DNA from 2 places in the Nocardiopsis sp. TRM 82005 genome. Region 1 is predicted to be linked to the other one. Evidence: riboswitches for the same ligand, from Rfam matches in the RefSeq annotation. Region 1 holds a riboswitch; the other holds the start of a gene.
The links. A riboswitch is a leader RNA that binds a small molecule or an ion and turns the genes downstream of it on or off. The one in region 1 is predicted to bind S-adenosylmethionine.

Region 1 (10,897 bases):
TCCTCGTCCGGCACGGTGAAGGTGACCAGGTCCCCGGAGACCCTGCCCTTGAGTTCGCTGGCGGTGCCGTCGGCGATGACCCCGCCGTGGTCGATGACCACGACCCGCTCGGCCATGTCGTCGGCCTCGTCCAGGTAGTGGGTGGTGAGCACGACCGTGGTCCCGAGCCGCTCGCGCAGACCGGTGATGTGCTCCCACAGGTTGGCGCGACTGTGCGGGTCGAGCCCGGTGGAGGGCTCGTCCAGGAACAGGAGCCCGGGTTCGTGGATGAGCCCCATCGCGATGTCGAGCCGTCGGCGCTGGCCGCCGGAGAGCTTGGTGACCTCGCGCCCCGCGGCGGCGCCCAACTCCAGCAGGTCGATCAGCTCGGCCGAGCGGCGGCGCGCGGTACGCCGGTCGAGTCCGTACAGCAGTCCCTGCGTGTACAGCTCCTCCCCTGCCCGCTGGTCGTCCCCGGCACCGTGTCCCTGACCGACGAATCCGATCCCCCGGCGCACCTTCGCGGGCTCGGACCGGACGTCGTGCCCGGCGACCACGGCCGTGCCCGAGGTGGGCTCCAGCAGCGTCGTGAGCATGCGCAGCGTGGTGGTCTTCCCCGCACCGTTGGGCCCGAGCAGGGCGACGAGCTCGCCCTCGGCGATGTCGATGTCAACGCCGCGGACGGCCTCGACGACCTCTTTGCCGACCCGGAAGTTCCGAGTCAGTCCACGCGTGTGGATCATCCAGCCCTCTCCCTGTCCAAAATTGGTCACCCTGCGTATGCGAGTATGCACGACGGAAACCGGTTATTCAAATTTGAATAAGAGCTCGTACCACCGCCCGGACCGCACCCGCCGCACCCGCCGCGCCCAGCGGGCCCGGACGGTTCCGTCGGCCCTCAGCCGGCGGCGGCTCCGGGGCGGGGCGGCAGGCCGAAGGCGTCGGGGCTCTCGTCGGCCATGGTGTACTTCCCGGCTCTCAGGGAGACGATGAGCTCACGCGTCCACTGGACGTCGGCCCCGACCGTTCCCCTCCACAGGCCGAACAGCTCCCGCACGTGCTCGGGCTCGCCCCATTCCTCGGGGAGGGCGAGTTCGCCGCCGACCTCCTCCAGCAGCTCCAGCCGCTGGCGCAGCAGGTCGACGACCTCGGCGCGCGGCAACGAGGTCATCAGGATGATCGCGGCGAACAGCATCGCCGGATCGTCCCTGCGTGTCAGGCCTCGGCGCAGGAGGCGGTGGATCTCGGCCACACCGTCCTCGGTGATCTCGTAGGAGGTGCGGTCGACCACGTCGTCACCCTCGGCGACGAACTCCCGCAGCTTGCCCTCCCGGGAGAGCTTGCGCAGCGCGTGGTAGAGGGAGCCCCACTTGACGTTGGCCCACTCCCCGGCCCCCCACGACAGGAGTTCACGCCCAACCCGGTACCCATGGGCCTGCCCGTGCATGCGCACCGCACCCAGCACCAACAGCCGCGTCGCCGACATCTCCACCCTCGCTCGACCGCAAATATCCCCAGCCTATGAGGAGCGGTGTCCTGGGGCGTGTTCGGCGGACACGTGCCCTGCCGCGCGGGCGCCCCCGGCGCGGCTCTCGCCGCGCTCACGGGCGGGGGCGGCCCCCGGCGCCCCCTCCGGGGGCCGGAGCCGTCCCCGCCCGAGGCCCGTCGGCGGGGTCAGCAGCCCCCGGCGACCGCAGGGATGATGGAGACCTGGGCGCCGTCGGCGACCTCGGTCTGCAAGCCCTTGTCGAAGCGCACGTCCTCGTCGCCGACGTAGACGTTGACGAAGCGGCGCACCTTGCCGTTGTCGTCGAGGATGCGTGCCTGGATGCCGGGGTGGTTGGCCTCGAGGTCGTCGAGGACCTCGGCGAGGGTGCCGCCCTTGGCGGTCACCTCGGCGGCGTCGTCGGTGTAGGTGCGCAGGATGGTGGGCACGCGGACGCTGGCGCTCATGGCGGACTTCCTTCTGGTGGTAGACGGTGGGCTGTTCGGGTGCCGGCGGGGTTCTGGAGGATTCGTAGGTGTGGCTGCGAGGAACGAGCCGTCACACCGGAGGATCCGAAGGTTCCCGCCTTTCGGGCGCCCGGACACGGGGTGAAGCGAAGCGGAGCCCCGAAGAGATACTGCGGAGCCCCGGAGGGGACACGCCCTAGGCGAGGCCTGCGTCGGTGAAGGCGCTCAGGGACGGCTTGATCGTGGCGGTCACACCGGCGTCGACGGCGTTCAGGGTCTTGAGCCCGTCGCCGGTGTTGAGCACGACGGTCTCGGCCTTGGGGTCGAGCCTGCCCTCGCGGACCAGCTTGCGCAGGACACCGGTGGTGACGCCGCCCGCGGTCTCGGCGAAGATGCCCTCGGTGCGGGCGAGGAGCTTGATGGAGTCGACGATCTCGGCGTCGTCCACGTGCTCCACCGAACCGCCCGTGCGCTGGGCGATGTCCAGCACGTACGGCCCGTCGGCCGGGTTGCCGATGGCCAGCGACTTGGCGATGGTGTCGGGCTTGACCGGCTGGATGACGTCGATGCCCTTGTCCCAGGCCTGTGCGACCGGGGAGCAGCCCGTGGCCTGGGCACCGAAGATCCGGTAGGGGCGGTCCTCCACCAGGCCGAGCTTGATGAGCTCCTTGAAGCCCTTGTCGATCTTGGTGAGCTGGGAGCCGGACGCGATCGGGATGACGATCTGCTCGGGCAGGCGCCAGCCGAGCTGCTCGGCGATCTCGTAGGCCAGCGTCTTGGAGCCCTCGCCGTAGTAGGGGCGCAGGTTCACGTTGACGAAGCCCCAGTCCTCACCGATCGAGTCGCCGATGAGCTCGGAGCAGAAGCGGTTGACGTCGTCGTAGTTGCCGTCGATGGCCACGACCTTGCCGCCGTAGACGGCGGCCATGACCACCTTGGCCTCCTCCAGCCCGGCGGGGATGAACACGCAGGACTCGAACCCGGCGCGCGCGGCGGCGGCGCCGACCGCACCGGCCAGGTTGCCGGTGGAGGAGCAGGACAGGGTGGTGAACCCGAAGGTGCGCGCGGCCTCGACGGCGATGGCGACCACGCGGTCCTTGAAGGAGTGCGTGGGGTTGCCGGAGTCGTCCTTGATGTGGAGGGAGTCGAGGCCCAGTTCGGCGGCGAGGCGGTCCGCCCGCACCAGCGGGGTCAGGCCGGGGGCCATGTTGGGCAGCTCCGCGACGTCGGCCGGGACGGGCAGCAGGGAGCGGTAGCGCCAGATGCTGTTGGGGCCGCTCTCGATGTCGGCGCGGGTCACGTCCCCGAAGTCGTAGGCGATCTCCAGGGGGCCGAAGCAGAACTCGCACGCGAACCGGGGGGTGAGCTCGTAGCGCTCGCCGCACTCTCGACAGGAGAGCGCGGTACCGGGGCCGAAGGCGCGGACGGCGGTGGATTCGGTGGCGGCAATCGCCATAGCGAGGCGTCTCCCCTCATCTTCCCTGGCGAACACCTTGTTCCCAGGCCGGAGTTGGCACCTGCCCCAGCCGCCTCGCGGGTTCGCGAGCATCGCGTGCTGGGATGGTTGCCGGGGCTTCGCAGGGCCGGTCCCTCCACCCCTCTGGATGAGCAATATGAAGTTTTGGCGGGTCCCGTGTGATCCGCACCGTCACTGTAACGGACTCGTCAGCCGGTTTTCCATGCCTCGTGATCCGCGTAACACGAACGGGCTCACATGGTGAGACGGCACCGGTCAGGGCGCCCCGATCGCACGTGCGGTGTTTCGCGCTTGTGACGTGCGCCCCCGTTGGCCTGGAACGGGTTTGGGGCGGTCGTCGGCAGGCGAGACATAGGGTGCGCCCTCGCGTTGGCGCGCGATCCGCCCGGCTCCAGTCGCATCATTCGAGAGGACGACCACGTGGACAAGGCACAGATCCTCATCGCCTCCAACAGGGGGCCCGTGTCCTTCTCGATCGCCGACGACGGCTCACTGGAGCACCGGCGCGGCGGAGGCGGACTGGTGTCGGGGATGATGTCGGTGGCCACCGAGATCGACAGCATCTGGGTGTGCGCCGCGTTGTCGGACGCCGACCGGCGGGCCGCGGCGGAGGCACCGGAGGCGCGACTGGACCGCTCCCACGACCTGGACGGCATGCGGGTCCACATGTTGGACATGCCGCGGCAGACCTTCGAGGGCGCCTACACCGGGGTGGCCAACTCGACCCTGTGGTTCGTGCAGCACATGCTGTACGACATCCCCAACAAGCCGTCCTTCGGCTCGCACTTTCGGCGGCTGTGGGAGGACTACACCGCCTACAACAACGCGTTCGCCGAGGCACTGGTGGCCGGTGCCGCCGACGGCGCCCGCGTGGCCGTGCAGGACTACCACCTGGCGCTGGTGCCGCGCATCCTGCGCGCCCGCCGCCCCGACCTGCGGATCGCGCACTTCTCGCACACCCCGTGGGCGCCCCCGGAGTACTTCCGGATGCTGCCCGAGCAGGTCTCACGCGACCTGTTGGAGGGCATGCTCGGCGCGGACCGGCTGGGCTTCCTCAGCCCGCGGTGGGCGGAGGCGTTCCTGCGCTGCTGCGCGGAGCTCCTGCGCGCGGACGTGGACTTCCAGCGCCGCACCGTGGAGTACGGCGGCCGGGTGGTCGAGGTGGGCGTGCACGCCCTGGGCGCGGACGGGGAGGGGCTGCGCGAGAGCGCCTCCGACCCGGCCGTGGCGGCGCGCCGAAGCACCCTGAAGGAGGTCGTCGGCGACACCAGGCTCATCGTGCGGGTGGACCGCACGGAGCTGTCCAAGAACATCGTGCGCGGCCTGGAGGCGTACCGGGAGCTGCTGACCACCCATCCGGAGTGGCGGGGCCGGGTGACGCACCTGGCGTTCGCCTATCCGAGCCGGGGCGACGTGCCGGAGTACCGCGAGTACACCGACGCGGTGCTGCGGACCGCCAAGGAGATCAACGCGGAGTTCGCGACCGCCGAGTGGACGCCGCTCGTGCTGGAGGTCAACGACGACTACCCGCGTTCACTGGCGACGTTCCAGATGGCCGACGTGCTGCTGGTGAACCCGATCCGTGACGGCATGAACCTGGTGGCCAAGGAGGGCCCGGTCCTGTCGGAGCGGGACTCGGTGCTGGTGCTCTCGCGTGAGGCGGGTGCCGCGGACGAGCTGGGTGAGCACGCGCTGCTGGTCAACCCCTACGACACCGTGGAGACGGCGGAGGCGCTGCACAAGGCGCTGTCGATGCCGGAGGAGGAGCGGCGCGTGCGTAGGCGGCACCTGGCGGAGGCCGCGGTGGCGCTGCCACCGCGGCGGTGGTTCCAGGAACAGCTGCGCTCGCTGGGCTGAGCCCGGATCCGGGTCCTCGCACTGGTGGGGGGCGCCCACCTGTCTCGGGGGACGGTACGCGCACCGGCCCCCGCGTGGGTCAACCGGTGGTGGTGCCCCCTCCGTCCGCCTCGGCCAGGAGCTGTTTCACGATGCCGGACTTGGCGTCGGCGTAGTCCTGGATGCTGTCCCAGGTGCGTTCGGCCAGTTCCCGTTTGACCGCGGTATAGCGTTCGCGCGCGTCAGCGTCGGCGGCGAGGAGGTCGCGGAAGCGGCACATCCGCTCCGCCTCCTCGCAGCCCTCGCTGAACACGTGCAGGTTGAGGTTGACGTCGGCGCCCTTGAACACCCGGTGCTCGTACCAGTCGGGCTCCCTGAGCGCCAGGGAGTACCCGGCGGCTTCGAGGTCGGGCAGGTAGGCGGGCTCGTCCGAGGAGTCCGCGACCACCAGCAGCAGGTCGACGCAGGGCTTGGCGACGAGGCCGGGCACCGAGGTGGAGCCCACGTGCTCGAAGAGCAGGACCCGCTCCCCGAGGGCGGCACGGACCTTCCCGGCCTCCCGCTCGAAGAGGTAGGGCCACTTGGCGTCGTACTCGGAGAGGTGTACGCGTCCGTCGATGAGGTTGCGGAACTCGGGGGCCCCGGTCCGCGGCGCACCTCGCGAGGGCAGGGAAGACGCTTCGAGGGATGACATTCTCCAAAGCCTTGCCTCCCTCGTGTGCCCGCGTCAAGGCCGTCCGCCGTTCCTTACATATGCACGTGCGTTCGCAACATCACCGTTCGTCGGGCGCCCATGACGTGCGGTGACCACGCACCGTGTCCGGTCACGGGCCGGCCGGGGGTCGAGGCCACCAGGACCGGGGAGCCCTCCAGGACGGGCAGCTCGCTCGGGTGCCCGAAGCGGCGGTGCTCTCGGGCCCGGCCCGGGCGGGGCCGGCTTCACCCGCCGGGTTCACCCGCCGCGTACTCTGCGGCGGCGCCCGCCCTTCTTCCGGCGGTTGGCGGGCGGAGCCTCGGCGGCGCGCTCGGCGGCGATCTCCTCGTCCGACTCCCGGCGCTCGGCCTCCACGCCGTAGGGGTCGGATGTGGAGCGGCGCACCCACATGACCACCAGGAGGATGCCCAGGATCAGAACGGCGCCGACGGCGGCGAACCACGCCCACATCGGCACGGCCCCCGCCTGATCGCCCTCGTCGGCCAGGTCCTCGATGGGCGGGAGGTCGTCGACCGTGCCCACCGCGTTGCCTTGCGCGGTGGGCAGGTGCAGGGCCGGCAGGCCCCCGGGGCCGGGTTGGGCTCCCTGGACGAGGGCTTCGCGGATCTGCTCGGGGCGCAGCTGCGGGTGGTCGGAGCGCAGCAGGGCGGCGGCCCCGGCGGCCATGGCGGCGGCGTAGGGGGCACCGGTCACCTCGGTCTGCCCCAGCCCCGCGTCCGCGGTCGTCAGGTCCGCGCCGGGGGCTGTCAGCGCGATCGACCCGGCCTCGGGCGAGTCCGGGACGAGCTCACCGTTCTCGTCCGTTCCAGCGACGGTGAGCACGCTGGGGTCTTCCTGGGCCTTCGCGGGGCCGACGACCAGAGCGCCGTCGCCGACCGCGTCCTGGGTGGCGCCGGTCAGATCGGTGCCCTCGCCGGTCTCGGGCAGCAGGATGACCTGGGCACCCTCCCGCGCGGCGAAGCGCACGGCGCTGGCCAACTGGTTCTCGGTGGGCAGTACGAGCAGGGTGGAGTCGGGCGCCACCCCGAGTACGCCGCCGTCGGCGTCCATGCCGTGTCCGTGGGCCGCGGCCAGGGCGGCCACGGCGTTGCCCGTCCCGATGTCGCCGCTGTTGTCGCCGAACTCCGTGTCCAGCCGGACGTTGTCGACCAGGTCCGGGTGCTCCTCGTTGACGGAGGCACCGGGAAGCGCGATCGTGACGCCCTGGCCCCGGGTCTCCCCCCACACCTCCTGGGCGGCGATGGACTGTAGTCCCCACTGCTCGGGCCGGAAGTCGGGGATCCCGTCGGCCGAGGCCGGAGCCGCCGAGGGGCCGAGGAGTAGGGCGGTGGCGGTGGTAACGGCCGCACAGGCCGTGGCGGTCCCTCCACGGGCGTGGCGTGTCTGTGTCCTGTTGCGGCTGTTGCCCCCGAGCACGTCAGGCTCCCTCGAACTATGCGGTCGACGTTCCACGCGGCCCCCAGGACCCCCGCGATTCTGTCATGAGCCCAGGATCCAGGCGTGGACAAGTGGCCTGAGGGGTAGGAAACGTAACTGTATCCCTGGTGCTAGTCCTGCGCTTTCGGCTCCGCATCCGGCATGTCGAGTCGCTAGCATGTGTCGGGCCGATCCGGACAAACCAATTTCCCGCCCAGGGGGTGTCCCATGCCGAATATCGGTCCGACCGAGGACGGTCAGTCGGCCCTCGCCGAACGCGAACAGCGCATCCTCGCCTTCGAACGCCAGTGGTGGAAGTTCGAGGGGTCCAAGGAACAGGCGATCCGTGACGAGTTCGGATTCTCCGCGACCCGCTACTACCAACTGTTGAACGGGCTGGTGGAGCGCCCCGAGGCGCTCGCCTTCGACCCGATGACCGTCAAGCGCCTGCGCCGCCTGCGCGCCGACCGCCGCCGCCAACGCAACGCACGCCAGCTGGGTATCCAGCTCTGAGTCCCCCTCTTTTCCACTCCTCCCGGCTATTAGTACCCAACATCCGCCGGGTGACGCCGTCATCCGCGTATTCCCCGCTCCCACCGGCGTGTCGCCCGGGCCGACCAGCCGACCGGGCCGATCCGCCGGCTCAGTCGGCGGTGGTCGGCCAAGCGGAGAACACCGCACGGCCGTCCGGTGAAACACGGGCCACGGGTGTGGGTAGAGGATCCTCCCGGGCGGGAGCACGTCGGTATTCTGGCGGTCCCGCCCGGTCCGCACCAGCGGCCCCACCGGAAAGGTCCTCCATGTCCCTGCCCCAACCCAGCACGGACGCCGGGCGCACGGCGCTCGACGCCTTCCTGGCCGCACCCGAGCGGGCGCTGGCCGCCTTCGACTTCGACGGCACACTCGCACCCATCGTCGACGACCCGCGCACGTCCGCCCCCTATCCGGGGGTCGTGGACGGGCTCGCCGGCCTGGCCGGACTGGTCGGGTCGGTGGCGGTGGTCACCGGCCGCCCGGCCGGGACGGCGGTGCGTCTGGGTGGCCTGGACCGGGTTCCGGGCATCATCGTGCTGGGCCACTACGGTGCCGAGCGCTGGGCCGACGGCCGTGTGGTCGCCACCCCCGCACCGCCCGGGGTGGAGTTGGTACGGGACGAACTGCCCGGCCTGCTCGACGGGCTGAACGCGCCGGAGGGCACCTGGATCGAGGACAAGGGCCGGTCCCTGGCGGTGCACACCCGTCGCACCTCCGACCCCGACGGCGCCCTCACCCTGCTCACCCCGGCTCTGAGCGAACTGGCCAGGAGGGCGGAGTTGCAGGTGGAGCCGGGGCGGATGGTCGTCGAACTCCGTCCACAGGGTGTGGACAAGGGCGCGGCGCTCACCTCGCTCGTCGCCGAGACCAGCCCCCGCACCCTGCTCTACGCCGGTGACGACCTGGGCGACCTGCCCGCGTTCAACGCCGTGACGGCACTGCGCGCCCAGGGCGTCGAGGGCCTGACCGTGTGCTCGTCCTCCGACGAGGTCACCGCCGTGGCCGAGGCCGCCGACCTGGTCGTCGCCGGCCCCGCCGGGCTGGCCGACCTCCTGCACCGGCTCGCGGACGCGGTCCGCGACACCTCCGGCGGATGAGACCGGCTCCCCCGGTCCTCCTGTTCAGGACGAGGACTCGTGTGCCTGGGGCGTGAGCGCGGACCGCGCCGCCGACCGCAGATCCACCAGGCCGGTCCGGTCGCGCCCGTAGTGCACGGCGTTGGTGAGCACCCCCACGTACCGTCCGCTCTCGGGGTGCATGAACAGGCTCGTCCCGGTGTAGCCGTTGTGGTAGACCACCCCCTCCGGGGTGACCAGCCAACCCAGGCCCCGCCAGAGCCGGGCGCACGCGTCCACGTACGGCTGCCAGCTCATGCGCACGTAGGAGGAGGGCACCGGCCCCCGCCCGCCGTCGTGCAACCGCAGCATCTCCCGGGCGAACGCGCCGAGGTCGATGGCGGTGGTGAACGCACCGGCGTGTCCGGCCACGCCGCCCATCAGCGCGGCCGCCTCGTCGTGCACCACCCCCCAGGCCGGGGCGGCACCGGGGAGGCGGCGCTCGGTGGGCGCGACCCAGGGTGAGCGCGCCAGCGGGCCGAAGGTCGTGGACCGCAGGCCCAGCCCCTCCCACAGGTCGTGGGCCAATCGGTCCAGTCCGGTGCCGTAGAGGCGCTCCAGGAGCAGCCCGAGCAGGATGAACCCCCGATCGATGTAGCGGTAGCCGGGCTCCTCCAGCGGATCGGCGAGGATCGCCTCGGCCAGATGCTGCTCGGTGCCCGCGTACCTCTCCAACCAGGTCACCGGGTTGAGTCTGCTGGTGTGGGTGAGGATCTGCCGGGTGGTCACCCCGGCGCCGGGCAGGTGCCCCACATCCAGGTATTCGGACATCGGGGCGTCCAGGTCCATCATCCCCTCGGCGACCGCCTGACCGACCAGCGGCCAGGTCGCCATCACCTTCGTCAGACTCGCCACGTCGTAGGCCACGTCCGGAGCGGTGTCGTTCTCCGCGTCGACATGGCCGACCGCGACGAACTCCCACATGCCGCCGGTGCCGACGACGGCCGTGCCACCGGGCAGCCATCCGGCGTCCACCATCACTTTCAGGACGCCACGAATCTGCGCCCCTGTCTCCGTGAGCCAGTCACCATCACGCACAACACGCCTCCCCCCGGATGGTCTTCGTCACCTCGGCGGATACCCGTTATCAGGCCGTTGTCACACGGGTCCTCCATGTGCACAGGGCGAAACCCTCGCAGGTCGTAGCCGTAATAAGAGGCCGAACGCCCTTCGGAGTAGTCTGGCTCCCGAGAACCCCCGAGGGAGGACGATGAGCAGCCAGACCCCCGTGCCCGCCGGTTTCCGCGGTGTGGCCGGAAACATTGGGATCAAGGATCCGAAGGACGACTTCTTCTCGGTGGTGTCCGAGGCCCCCGCGTACGTGTCCGCCGTGTTCACGCAGTCCCGGTTCGCCGGGCCCAGTGTGCTGCTCAGCCGCAGCGCGGCTGCGGACGGCCGCGCGCGAGGGGTCGCGGTGATCTCCCGCAACGCCAACGTGGCCACCGGCCGGATCGGCGACGACCACGCCCGCGTGCTACAGGAGCGCGTGGCCCGGGCGGCGGGCGTGCCGCCCAATGAGCTGCTGGTCGCCTCCACCGGTGTGATCGGCCGCCCGTACCCGATGGACAAGGTGCGCGCCTATCTGGACGCGCTGCCCGACGGGTTTCCCCCGGCCGACCTGGACCGCGCGGCAGCGGCGATGATGACGACCGACACCCGGCCCAAGACCGCCTCGGCGAAGGTCGGCGGTGCGACGGTGACGGGCGTCGCCAAGGGCGTCGGCATGGTCGAGCCGAACATGGCGACCATGTTGGCCTGGTTCTTCACCGACGCCGATGTGGAGCAGCCGGAACTGGACGAGGTGTTCCGCCGGGTGGTGGACCGCACGTTCAACGCGCTGAGTATCGACACCGACACCTCCACCAGCGACTC
Region 2 (10,897 bases), on a different contig from region 1:
GGACCGACGCGAAGAAGGTGGCCGTGGCGGTGTCCGAGCCGGCAGCCGTCGGCCACACGACGAAACGTCAGGAAGGACGCCCCCGTGCAGGGCCTTTACCACCTCGCAGCCGAAGGAGAGCCCACGGGCGGACTCCTCGGTATGCTGTTCCCGTTCCTGCTGATCCTTCTGGTGTTCTGGCTGCTGTTCTGGCGCCCGAACCAGAAGCGCCGCCAGCAGGAGACGCAGATGCAGAAAGCCTTGGCCCCCGGTGTCGAGGTGATGACCAAGGCCGGCATCTTCGCCACCGTCGTCGAGATCCACGAGCAGGACGCCGTGCTGGAGATCGCGCCCGGCACCCGCATCCGCATGCTCAAGGCCGGTATCGGCGAGGTCGTCACCCCGGCCGCCGATGACACGCCGGTGGAGGACCGCCCCGACTTCGGCGACGACGACAAGCCCAAGGGCTAGGAGCCCAGGGGCAGGTCGTGTCGATGCGGACGAAAGCTTCCACGGAACACTCCCTGCTCACCCGTCCGCCGGACGGTGCCCCGCCACGCGACGGGGGAGCAGCGCCGTACGGCTGCCGCGGCCCGACAGACTTCGGTACCGGCCCCCGACCGGGGGCCGGTACCGCTGTGTGCGGCAGGAAGCCGACGGCTCAGCGCTCCGATCCGTAACTCCTGCGGCTCCAGCGGTTCGCAGCCCCAGCAGTCCGGAACCCCGGACAGCCCACAATCCAGTAGAAGGTCCCACCGCACATGCCCGACGACACCGCGACCGCGGACGCCGTCCCGAGCCCGGAGCTCATCCAGGCGCACATTCGCGATATCCCAGACTTCCCGCACGCCGGCATTCTGTTCAAGGACATTACGCCGCTGCTCAACCACCGGGAGGCCTTCGCCGCCGCGGTGGACGGCCTCGCCGAGCCCTTCCGCGGCGTCGGGGTGGACCACGTGATCGGCCTGGAGGCGCGGGGGTTCATCTTCGGGGCCCCGGTCGCCATGGCACTGGGATCCGGCTTCGTTCCCGCGCGCAAAGCCGGGAAACTGCCCGCGAAGACCATCGACCAGGCCTATGATCTGGAGTACGGCACCGCGACCGTCGAGATTCACGCCGACGCCGTCACCCCGGGCAGCCGTGTGCTGATCGTTGACGACGTCCTCGCCACCGGCGGCACCGGCAAAGCCGCGGTGGACCTGGTCGGCAAGGCGGGTGGTACGGTCGTGGGATTCTCCGTGCTGATGGAGCTCTCCGCGCTCCGAGGGCGCGAGAAGATGCCCGACGTGGAGCTGCACACCCTCCTCTCGGTCTGACCCCGCCGACCCGCGCCGTGACCGGTGCCCTTCCCGTGGGGGAATGCGCGACGGTTCGTCATCGTTGATGTACTCCATCACCGGGGGTGTCGCCCCTGGTGGTCTGTGTCACACCCGGCAATGTGTCGGAAGCGGGAGGCTCGGACCATTCCCGTGTCCGCGGGGACGGTCCCACTAGACTGGTGGGAGAGGTACCGCGGCGGTCACGTCACGACTGGCCCTGATGACACGCACGTGCACCGGTGGAGCCGGGCGGCGCCGATGGCGCCCGCGCGACCCGGGCGGACCCGCGGGAGGTAGGCATGCCAAGCGAAGTGGTTTCGACCGGGGCGGTAGCGGCGAGCGAAACGCGGCAGAACGCCCCAGGTGAGCCGAGGCCGACCATGCCAGGAGGGCAAGCGGACGGCACCGGTGTGCCGGACGCCACCACAAGACCACGGGGAGACCGCCCGGAGGGCGCCGCGGACGAAGCGGCGCCCTCCGACGTCTCTGGAGCGGGAGCCACGCGGCAGCCGTCCCCCTCCACCACGCCCTCCACGGTGCGAGTACGCAGAAGGCTCGCCCGACTCGGCGCCCAGCGGGGAGTAACGATGAACCCGGTGCTCGAACCACTGATCAAGACAGTGCGTGCCACCCATCCGAAGGTGGACGTGCGGCTGATCGAGCGCGCCTACGAGGTCGCCGCCCACCACCACCGTGACCAGAAGCGCAAGAGCGGCGACCCCTACATCACCCACCCGCTCGCGGTCGCCACGATCCTCGCCGAGCTGGGCATGCAGGAGGCCACCCTGGCCGCCGCCCTGCTGCACGACACGGTCGAGGACACCGATTACTCCCTGGCGGAGCTGCGCGCCGACTTCGGCGACGAGATCACCGAGCTGGTCGACGGCGTCACCAAGCTCGACAAGGTCAAGTACGGCGAGGCCACCCAGGCCGAGACGGTCCGCAAGATGGTCGTGGCCATGGCGCGCGACATCCGGGTGCTGGTCATCAAGCTGTGCGACCGCCTGCACAACATGCGCACCCTGCGCTATCTCCCCTCCAAGGCCAAACGAGAGAAGAAGGCCCGCGAAACCCTCGAGATCTTCGCCCCGCTCGCCCACCGGCTGGGCATGAACACCATCAAGTGGGAGCTGGAGGACCTGGCGTTCGCCACCCTCTACCCCAAGCGCTTCGACGAGATCGCCCGCCTGGTGTCGGAGCGCGCTCCGCGCCGCGACGTCTACCTCCAGGAGGTCATCGAGGCGGTCTCGGCGGATCTGCGCGAGTCCAAGCTCAAGGCCACCGTGCGCGGGCGCCCCAAGCACTACTACTCGATCTACCAGAAGATGATCGCCCGCAACTGCGGCTTCGACGAGATCTACGACCTCATCGCCGTACGGGTACTGGTGGACAGCGTCCGCGACTGCTACGCGGCCCTGGGGACCATCCACGCGCGATGGAACCCGGTGCCGGGGCGGTTCAAGGACTACATCGCGATGCCCAAGTTCAACATGTACCAGTCGCTGCACACGACGGTCATAGGGCCCTCCGGCAACCCGGTCGAGCTACAGATCCGCACCCGGGCGATGCACCGGCGCGCCGAGTACGGCATCGCCGCGCACTGGAAGTACAAGGAGGACCGCGGTAGCGGGGGCGAGAAGCCCAAGGGCAGCTCCGACATGCAATGGCTGCGCCAGCTCATCGACTGGCAGCAGGAGACCAAGGACCCCGGCGAGTTCCTGGAGTCGCTGCGCTTCGACCTGTCGGTGCAGGAGGTGTTCGTCTTCACCCCGGGCGGCGACGTCATCTCCCTGCCGCAGGGCTCCACCGCCGTCGACTTCGCGTACGCGGTGCACACCGAGGTCGGTCACCGCACCGTGGGCGCCCGTATCAACGGTCGGCTGGTGCCGCTGGAGAACGAGCTGCACAACGGCGAGACGGTGGAGGTCCTCACCTCCAAGACACCCGACGCCGGGCCCAGCCGGGACTGGCTGAACTTCGTCAAGAGCGCACGTGCCCGCAACAAGATCCGCCACTGGTTCACCAAGGAGCGCCGCGAGGCCGCCATAGACCAGGGCAAGGACGAGATCGCCAAGGTCATGCGCAAGCAGGAGCTGCCGGTCAAGCGCCTGTTCAGCGGCGAGACGATCATCGCCCTGGCCCGCGACCTGCGCTATCCGGACGTGGACTCGCTGTACGCGGCCGTGGGCGAGCGCCAGGTCAGCGCGCAGCACGTGGTGGGCAAGCTCGTCGACTCGATGGGCGGGCTGGAGAGCCGCACCGAGGACATCGCCGAGTCGTCCCTGCCGACCAAGGCGGCGATCCGCCAGCAGCAGTCCGGAAACCCGGGCGTGGTCGTGGAGGGCGACGCCGACGTGTGGGCGCGCCTGTCCAAGTGTTGTACGCCCGTGCCGGGGGACGAGATCGTCGGCTTCGTGACACGGGGCAACGGAGTGTCGGTGCACCGCAAGGACTGCGTGAACACCGCGACCCTGGACACCGAACGCATGGTGAAGGTGGACTGGTCGCCCACTGAGGACTCCATGTTCCTGGTAGCGCTGCACGTGGAGGCCCTGGACCGGTCCCGGCTGCTGTCCGACATCACCCGGGTGCTGTCGGACCAGCACGTCAACATCCTGTCCGCGACCGTCCAGACCAGCCGCGACCGGGTGGCGCAGAGCCGCTTCACCTTCGAGATGGCCGATCCCGCCCACCTGGGCAGCGTGCTGCGCGCGGTGCGGAGCGTGGACGGCGTCTACGACGTCTACCGCGTACGCAACTGAGGGCGGCCACGACTCCTGCTCGCGGGGCGGCCCGAGGGCCCGGACGGGCGAGGACCCCGGGCACCCAGGGCGCCCGGGGTCCTCGCGGACCCTCCGGTCAGATACGGACCGTGGTCGAACGCACGATCTCGAAGACCGGGTGGCGGTCGGCCTCGGCGGCGAACGCCTCGTCCGGGGCGTCCGGCGGCGTCTCGAAGTACAGCCCCACCATGGCGGCCCGTGGGTGGTTCAGATACTCCCTCAGCAACGGGGCGGCTTCCTCGGCGTCCAGTTCGCGCACGCTGACCAATTCGATCCAGCCTCCCTGGCGCAGCGTCGCGAAGCCGTCCTTGCGCAGGTTGCGGACCCAGTCGACCTCCCCGTAGGGGGCGACCAGGAACCGGCCGCGGTCGCTGTCCAGCACACTGAGCGGGATGGTGCGCAGGAAGCCCGTCTTGCGCCCACGTGTGGTGAGCAGGTGCAACTCGGGCAGGCACACCCCGTACTTGACGAAGCCGCTGACGCAGGCGTTGGCCGTCCGCCGTAGCCGCGTCATCTCGAACCGCTTCGTCGGCTCGTTCCCCATCTCGGCAACTCCCTCGCTCGGATGCTCCCCATTCTGGTGGTTGCGCGCGGCCGATGACACCGGGGAGTGGAAACGCGCCCGCCTCCGCCCCCCGGCCTTTCGCACCGGGCCTAGCGGAACGCGGGGATCCCCGTCACCGACTGGCCGATGCTGAGCGCGTGGATCTCCTCGGTGCCCTCGTACGTGGCGACCGTCTCCAGGTTCACCATGTGCCGCATCACCGGGTACTCCAGTGTGATGCCGTTGGCGCCGTGCACCGAGCGTGCGGCGCCGGCCACCCTCTGGGCGGCGGCCACACACGAGAACTTGCCGAAGCTCACATGGTTGTGGTGGCAGTCGCCCCCGTCCTTCAGCCGACCGATCCGCAGCGCCGTCATGTTGGCGTGGTTGACGTCCACCACCATGTCGGCGAGCTTGCGCTGGGTGAGCTGGAACCCGGCGATGGGCCGACCGAACTGCTCGCGGCTCAGCGCGTACTCCAGCGCCGCCTCATAGCAGGCGCGGGCGGCACCGGCCGCGCCCCACACGATGCCGTAGCGGGCCTCGTTCAGACACGACAGTGGAGAGCCCAGACCTCGGGACAGGGGCAGCAGCGCGTCGGCGGGCAGCCGCACGTCCTCCAGCACGAGCTCGGAGGTGATGGACGCGCGCAGCGACAGCTTCCTGTGGATGACGTTGGCCGAGAACCCGGGGGTGCCAGCGGGCACCACGAATCCGCGTACCCCCTCGTCGGTGCCGGCCCACACCACCGCGACGTCGGCCACCGAGCCGTTGGTGATCCACATCTTGGTGCCGTTGAGCACCCAGTCCGACCCGTCCTTGCGGGCGCGGGTGCGCATGGAACCGGGGTCGGAGCCGGAGTCGGGCTCGGTCAGGCCGAAGCAGCCGATCGCCTCACCGGCGGCCATCCTCGGCAGCCACTCGTTCTTCTGTTCCTCGGAGCCGTACTTGTGGATGGCGGCCATCGCCAGCGAACCCTGTACCGACACGAAGCTGCGCAGGCCCGAGTCGACCGCCTCCAGCTCGCGGCAGGCCAGGCCGTAGGCGACCGCGCTGGAGCCGCCGCAGCCGTACCCCTCCAGGTGCATACCCAGCACCCCTAGGTCGCCGAAGGCCTTGGCCAGCCCGCGCGGATCGGGCAGGGTGCCCGCGTCGAACCAGTCGGCCACGTTCGGCAGCAGCTCGCGGGCCGCGAAGCCGCGCACGGCGTCGCGGACGTCGCGTTCGGTGTCGGACAGCTCGGCGTCCACGGACATGAAGTCGCTCGGGTCCGGGGCGGCGGGCTTACGGGAATCGGTCATGGTGTCCTTACCTTTCTTGTGGGTGTTCCCTTCGTGATGCGGTCGGCTCATGCGGCCGGACTGGGAAGCGGATCCGGGTTCTCGGACGCGCGGTCGTGCGGACGGTCGCGGATCAGGCGGGATCGGACTGCTGAACGGCGCCGCGCTTGACCATCTCGTCCACGCTCGACTCGTCCACGCCCAACTCGGCGAGGATCTGCCGGGAGTGCTGGCCCAGCAGCGGCGGTGCGGTGAGCGGCGGCGGGGTGTCCTCCAGCCGAAACCCCGCGCGGACCTGTTCGAGCAGCCCGGCGGTGGGGTGCTCCACGGTGCGCAGGACGTCGTCGCCGCTGGCGTCGGCGGTGCGCAGGGCGTCCAGTACCCCGCGGACCCGCCCCACCGGGACCCCGGCCTCCACCAGCACCGCCATCCAGTGGTCGGCGGGCTGGGTGCGCAGGGTCGCCGACAGCTCCGCGACCAGCTCACCACGGTGCGCCACCCGCCCCGGATTGGTGGCGTACCGGGGATCCCCGCCCAGGTCGGGGCGGCCCAGGGCCGCGCACAGCCGCTGGTACAGGGCGTCGTTCCCGGCGGCGACGACGATCTCCGCGTCCGCGGCGGGGAAGGTCTGGTAGGGCACGATCGTGGTGTGCGCGTTGCCGACCCGGGCGGGTTCGGTCCCCGTCACCAGCGCCTGCTGGGTGAGGTTGACCAGACCGGACAGGGTGGAGTTGATCAGCGACACGCTGATGTTCTCGCCCCTGCCGGTCACGCGGGCCCGCATGAGCGCGCCGAGGACGCCCACGGCCGCGTTCAGCCCCGTGAGCACGTCGGTCAGGGCCACGCCCACCTTGCTCGCCGGCCCCTCGGCCGGACCGGTGGTGGCCATCAGGCCGCTCTCGGCCTGCACCACGATGTCGAAGCCGGGGCGTGTGCTCGGCTCGTGCTCGGGCCCGAACCCGCTCACCGAGCAGTACACGACGGCCGGGTTGCGGGCGCTGACCGCCTCGTAGCCGAGCCCGAGCCGGTCGATCACCCCCGGCCGGAAGTTCTGGATCACCACGTCGGAGGCCGCGCACAGCTCCTGTACGGCGGCCAGGCCCTCGGGGTCCTTCAGGTCCACGGCCATGCTGCGCTTGTTGCGGTTCACCGACAGGAAGTAGGCCGCCTCACCGGGACTGTGCCCGCTGTCCGGGGCCGCCGTGGCCCCGGCCCATGGCGGCCCCCAGGAGCGGGTGTCGTCACCGCGCCCGGGCTGTTCCACCTTGACCACCTCGGCGCCCATGTCCGCGAGCAGCATGGTGGCGTACGGGCCCGCCAGTACCCGGGACAGATCGGTGACGCGCACCCCCGCCAGCGGTAGCGGTGCGGTGGAGCCGGACTCAGGCTCAGAACGTGTGTCGGTCACGGAACTGCTCACTCCTTGCCGTCGGGGCCGCCGGGGAGCTGGTCGCCCTCCCGCAGTTGGCCGTAGGTCTCCAGGCACCGGCGCAGGGCGGTGGTCAGCGCGGCACCGGACTGGCCCGCGTACCGAGTTTGTACCCGCTGCACGAGTTCGGCGATGTCCTCTGTCACCGACGAGCCCTCGACCAGGGCGCGGAAGAAGTCCTTGGCCAGGTCGGTGAGCAGGGTGGTGTCCGCGGCGACGATGCGGCCGTCCGCGGTGTCCACGGCGAGGACGACGCCGAGGCGCTGGTACTGGGAATGGCTCGCCACCGTGTCGGGAAGGCGGGCGTAGCCGGAGACCAGGACGACCCTGGGATTGCGGAAGACCTGCTGGATACGTTCGTCGCCGTACGACATACACACCTCTCGCTCGCGGGCACGCGAAAACTCCGACGCTCTGGAGTCTCGCGCCTGGAGGGCGGCCGGGGGGAACCGGACACCCGCGGCGTGAGGGCAGGCAGGGACAAGTATGTCCCCACCGCGTTCGCGGCTGTCAAGCGGGGCGGTGGTTCGGGCCGCACGGGACGTGCGCTGTTCTTCGCGGGGCGGCTGTGTTAACCTGCCTCGCAGGTCACGAGTGCCAGCGTCAAGCCCCGGCTTGCTGGCCGGCAACCCTCCTTCCGCGGTGGGGTGCCCCGGGTGAGGACCAGGTCCCGACACGACCGTGTCGGACAAGCGCGGACCCCGGAGGCGTCGCCGTTACGGCACCCCGCGGGTCCCACGACCCGCAGGCGAGGTGTCCCATGACCACTGTCAGCTCCATCCACACTGCCCGTTCCGCCCGTTCGGTGCGTTCGTCCGACACCGACCGGTGCACGATCGTCGCCTCCGAGGAGGGCGTCCCCCTGGTCACCGGCGAGCGTGTCGAGTACGCCAATTTCGACTACGCGGCCAGTGCACCCTGCCTGACCCCGGTGGCCGAGGCCCTGTCCGAGGCGCTGCCCTACTACGCCAGCGTGCACCGCGGCGCGGGCCACCACTCCCAGGTCAGTACCGACGCCTACGAGCGGGCCCGGCGCAGCGTGGCCCGCTTCCTGGGGACACGCTCCCAGCCCGCGGACGCCGTGGTGTTCGTGCGCGGTACCACCGACGCCCTCAACCTGCTGGCCCGCTCGGTGCCCGAGGGCTGCACGGTCGTGGTCTTCGAGTCCGAGCACCACGCCAGCCTGCTGCCCTGGGAGCACTCCGCCTCCCCAGCCGGACGTGTGGTGCGCCTGCCCCTGCCCGCCACCCCCGGCGGCGCGGTGGAGGCCGCCCGCGCCGCACTGCGCGGGGCCCCCGAGGGGCCCCGGCTGCTGTGCGTGACCGCCGCCTCCAACGTCACCGGCGAGATCTGGCCGGTGGAGGAGCTGGTGGAGGCCGCGCACGCCGAGGGCGCCCGCGTGGTCGTGGACGCCGCCCAGTACGTGCCCCACCTGTCCTTCAGCCTGGAGGAGACAGGTGCCGACTACGTCGCCCTGTCCGCCCACAAGCTCTACGCCCCCTTCGGTTCCGGTGTACTGGCCGGACGCGCTGACTGGCTGCGCGAGGCCGTGCCCTACCTCTCCGGCGGTGGTGCCACCCAGTCGGTCACCGAACACGAGGTGGTGTGGAACGACCTGCCCGCCAGGCACGAGGCGGGCAGCCCCAACGTGCTGGGCGCCGTGGCGCTGGCCGCCGTCTGCGACACCTTCACCCCAGTCACGCAGGAACTGCTGCACATCCGCGAGTCGGCGCTGCTGGAGCGGTTGCGCGCGGGGCTGGCCGAGGTCGACGGCTTCACCGAGCTGACCTTGTGGGGCGGCGAGCACCCCCGGGTGGGCATCGTGTCGTTCACCGTGGACGGCCTGCCCGCGGATCTGCTGGCCGCCGCCCTGTCCGCCGAGTACGGGATCGGGGTGCGCGACGGGTTGTTCTGCGCTCATCCGCTCACCCGCCACCTGCTGCCCGAGGGCCACACACAGGCGGTTCGGGCGAGCCTGGGCGTGGGCACCACCTGGGAGCACGTGGACCGGCTCGTCGGCGCGATCGCCGACCTGGTCGCACACGGGCCGCGCTGGGAGTACGCCGACTGCGACGGTCGCCTGGCCCCGGTGCCGGACCCCGAGCGAGTGCTCTGACAAGCTGTTACGACCGGGGGGAGGGACCCACCCCGCCGGGCCCCCTGCGGCGGGGTGGGTCCCTTGGGTGCCCCTGGCGACGGGACGCCGGCCCCGCCCGCCCCTTCGAGCTCGGGGCACCGAATGTTCTGCGCGCTCGGCGGAAGGGAACGCGGACGTTGCCTGCTCGATTGTGTCGCAAGGGTCCACAAAGGGCGAAATGGGGCACATACCACTCACCCATGTGCTGAGGATCACTTTCCCAGGCGGTACCATCGGGCCCTGACGGCATGGCGCGACGCTACCCGGGCCCGACCGGCCCACCCCGCGGCGCGTCCTGCCTCCCGCGAGCGAACCGGCTGGGGGAACGTGATCGTGACCAACGTCCGAGGACCCAAGACAGGCCCGCTCACGGCCGCGTTCCGCGGACGCGAACCCGTGCCGGTCCCCGGCCAGCGCTCACGCGTGGTCAGTCTCGGTCCACGGGAGTGCGAGCCACCCGAGACCCAGCGCACCGTGCACACCCGCCTGCACCAGGCCTTCCTGGGGCGGGTGATCGCCTACCTGTGCGCCGACGCGGGCGTGCGACAGTTCGTCGACTGGGGCTGTCCCGTTCCCGGCACCGCTGAGCGCGTCCATGCCGCCGCCCCCGACGCCTCGGTGGTCCACGTCGCCCCGCACGGCACGGCGGGCATGCTCTCCGGCGCGGGCACCACGGTGCTCTCCGGTGACGGTTCCGGCTCCGACGCGCTCCTGCGCCGCCTCAGCACCTCCGGGCTCGTCGACTTCGACGAGCCCGTCGCCGTTCTGATGACACGTCCCTTCCCCGCGGACGGCCCGCCCGCCGGGATCGAGGACCTGCACACCCTCATGCGCGGTGGTGGCTACCTCGCACTCGCCTCCCCGGCGCCGCGGGCGGTGGTCGAGAGTGCTTTCTCACCGTTCCTGCCGGTTGAGCCGGGGGCCGCCGATATAGAATGGTGGCCCTACCCGGACGAGGACGTGTCCGGTCAGGGAACCGGAACCCTGGCAGGACTCGGCCGCAGGTCATCCGAGCGGGGGAGGGGAACACGCCGATGGCGGTGAACTGGACCGGCGAGGTGCTGGCCCAACTCCAGTTCTACTGGGAGTACTCCCTGTGGCCCAGGCTGGAGGGGCTCACCGACGAGGAGTTCCTCTGGGAGCCGGTACCCGGTGCCTGGACCGTCCGCGAGGTGCGGGGCGGGCGGCACCAGCCCGACCTGGCCCTTCCCGAACCGGATCCGCCGCCGGTGACCACCATCGCCTGGCGGCTCGGGCACATCGTCGTGGAAGTGCTGGAGACCCGTATCAACTGGCACTTCGGCGACCGCACCGCCACGAGTAGGGGCATCGACTGGCCTTCGACCGCCACCGACGCCAAGCAGCGGCTGCGCTACGCCTACGAGACCTGGTCCGGGCACATCCAGGCGATGGACGATGACGGCCT

Region 2: another riboswitch for S-adenosylmethionine. It lies ahead of AC0T5L_RS12925 (aminotransferase class V-fold PLP-dependent enzyme); the one in region 1 lies ahead of thrC (threonine synthase).

The regions. Positions count from the first base shown of each region.
Region 1 is NZ_JBWDTQ010000005.1:94,510-105,406, forward strand. It holds gene AC0T5L_RS02905 (ATP-binding cassette domain-containing protein) at 1-722, opposite strand, end outside; gene AC0T5L_RS02910 (PadR family transcriptional regulator) at 878-1,465, opposite strand; gene AC0T5L_RS02915 (ubiquitin-like small modifier protein 1) at 1,654-1,932, opposite strand; gene thrC (threonine synthase) at 2,129-3,388, opposite strand; SAM riboswitch class I at 3,402-3,543, opposite strand; gene AC0T5L_RS02925 (alpha,alpha-trehalose-phosphate synthase (UDP-forming)) at 3,830-5,266, shown strand; gene AC0T5L_RS02930 (GrpB family protein) at 5,346-5,939, opposite strand; gene AC0T5L_RS02935 (S8 family serine peptidase) at 6,198-7,376, opposite strand; gene AC0T5L_RS02940 (DUF3263 domain-containing protein) at 7,605-7,889, shown strand; gene otsB (trehalose-phosphatase) at 8,177-9,007, shown strand; gene AC0T5L_RS02950 (serine hydrolase domain-containing protein) at 9,032-10,063, opposite strand; gene argJ (bifunctional glutamate N-acetyltransferase/amino-acid acetyltransferase ArgJ) at 10,236-10,897, shown strand, end outside.
Region 2 is NZ_JBWDTQ010000016.1:72,985-83,881, forward strand. It holds gene yajC (preprotein translocase subunit YajC) at 85-450, shown strand; gene AC0T5L_RS12895 (adenine phosphoribosyltransferase) at 741-1,295, shown strand; gene AC0T5L_RS12900 (RelA/SpoT family protein) at 1,886-4,060, shown strand; gene AC0T5L_RS12905 (nitroreductase/quinone reductase family protein) at 4,158-4,625, opposite strand; gene AC0T5L_RS12910 (acyl-CoA dehydrogenase family protein) at 4,736-5,926, opposite strand; gene AC0T5L_RS12915 (CaiB/BaiF CoA transferase family protein) at 6,039-7,313, opposite strand; gene AC0T5L_RS12920 (DUF3870 domain-containing protein) at 7,322-7,708, opposite strand; SAM riboswitch class IV at 7,921-8,035, shown strand; gene AC0T5L_RS12925 (aminotransferase class V-fold PLP-dependent enzyme) at 8,095-9,450, shown strand; gene AC0T5L_RS12930 (SAM-dependent methyltransferase) at 9,805-10,515, shown strand; gene AC0T5L_RS12935 (DinB family protein) at 10,506-10,897, shown strand, end outside.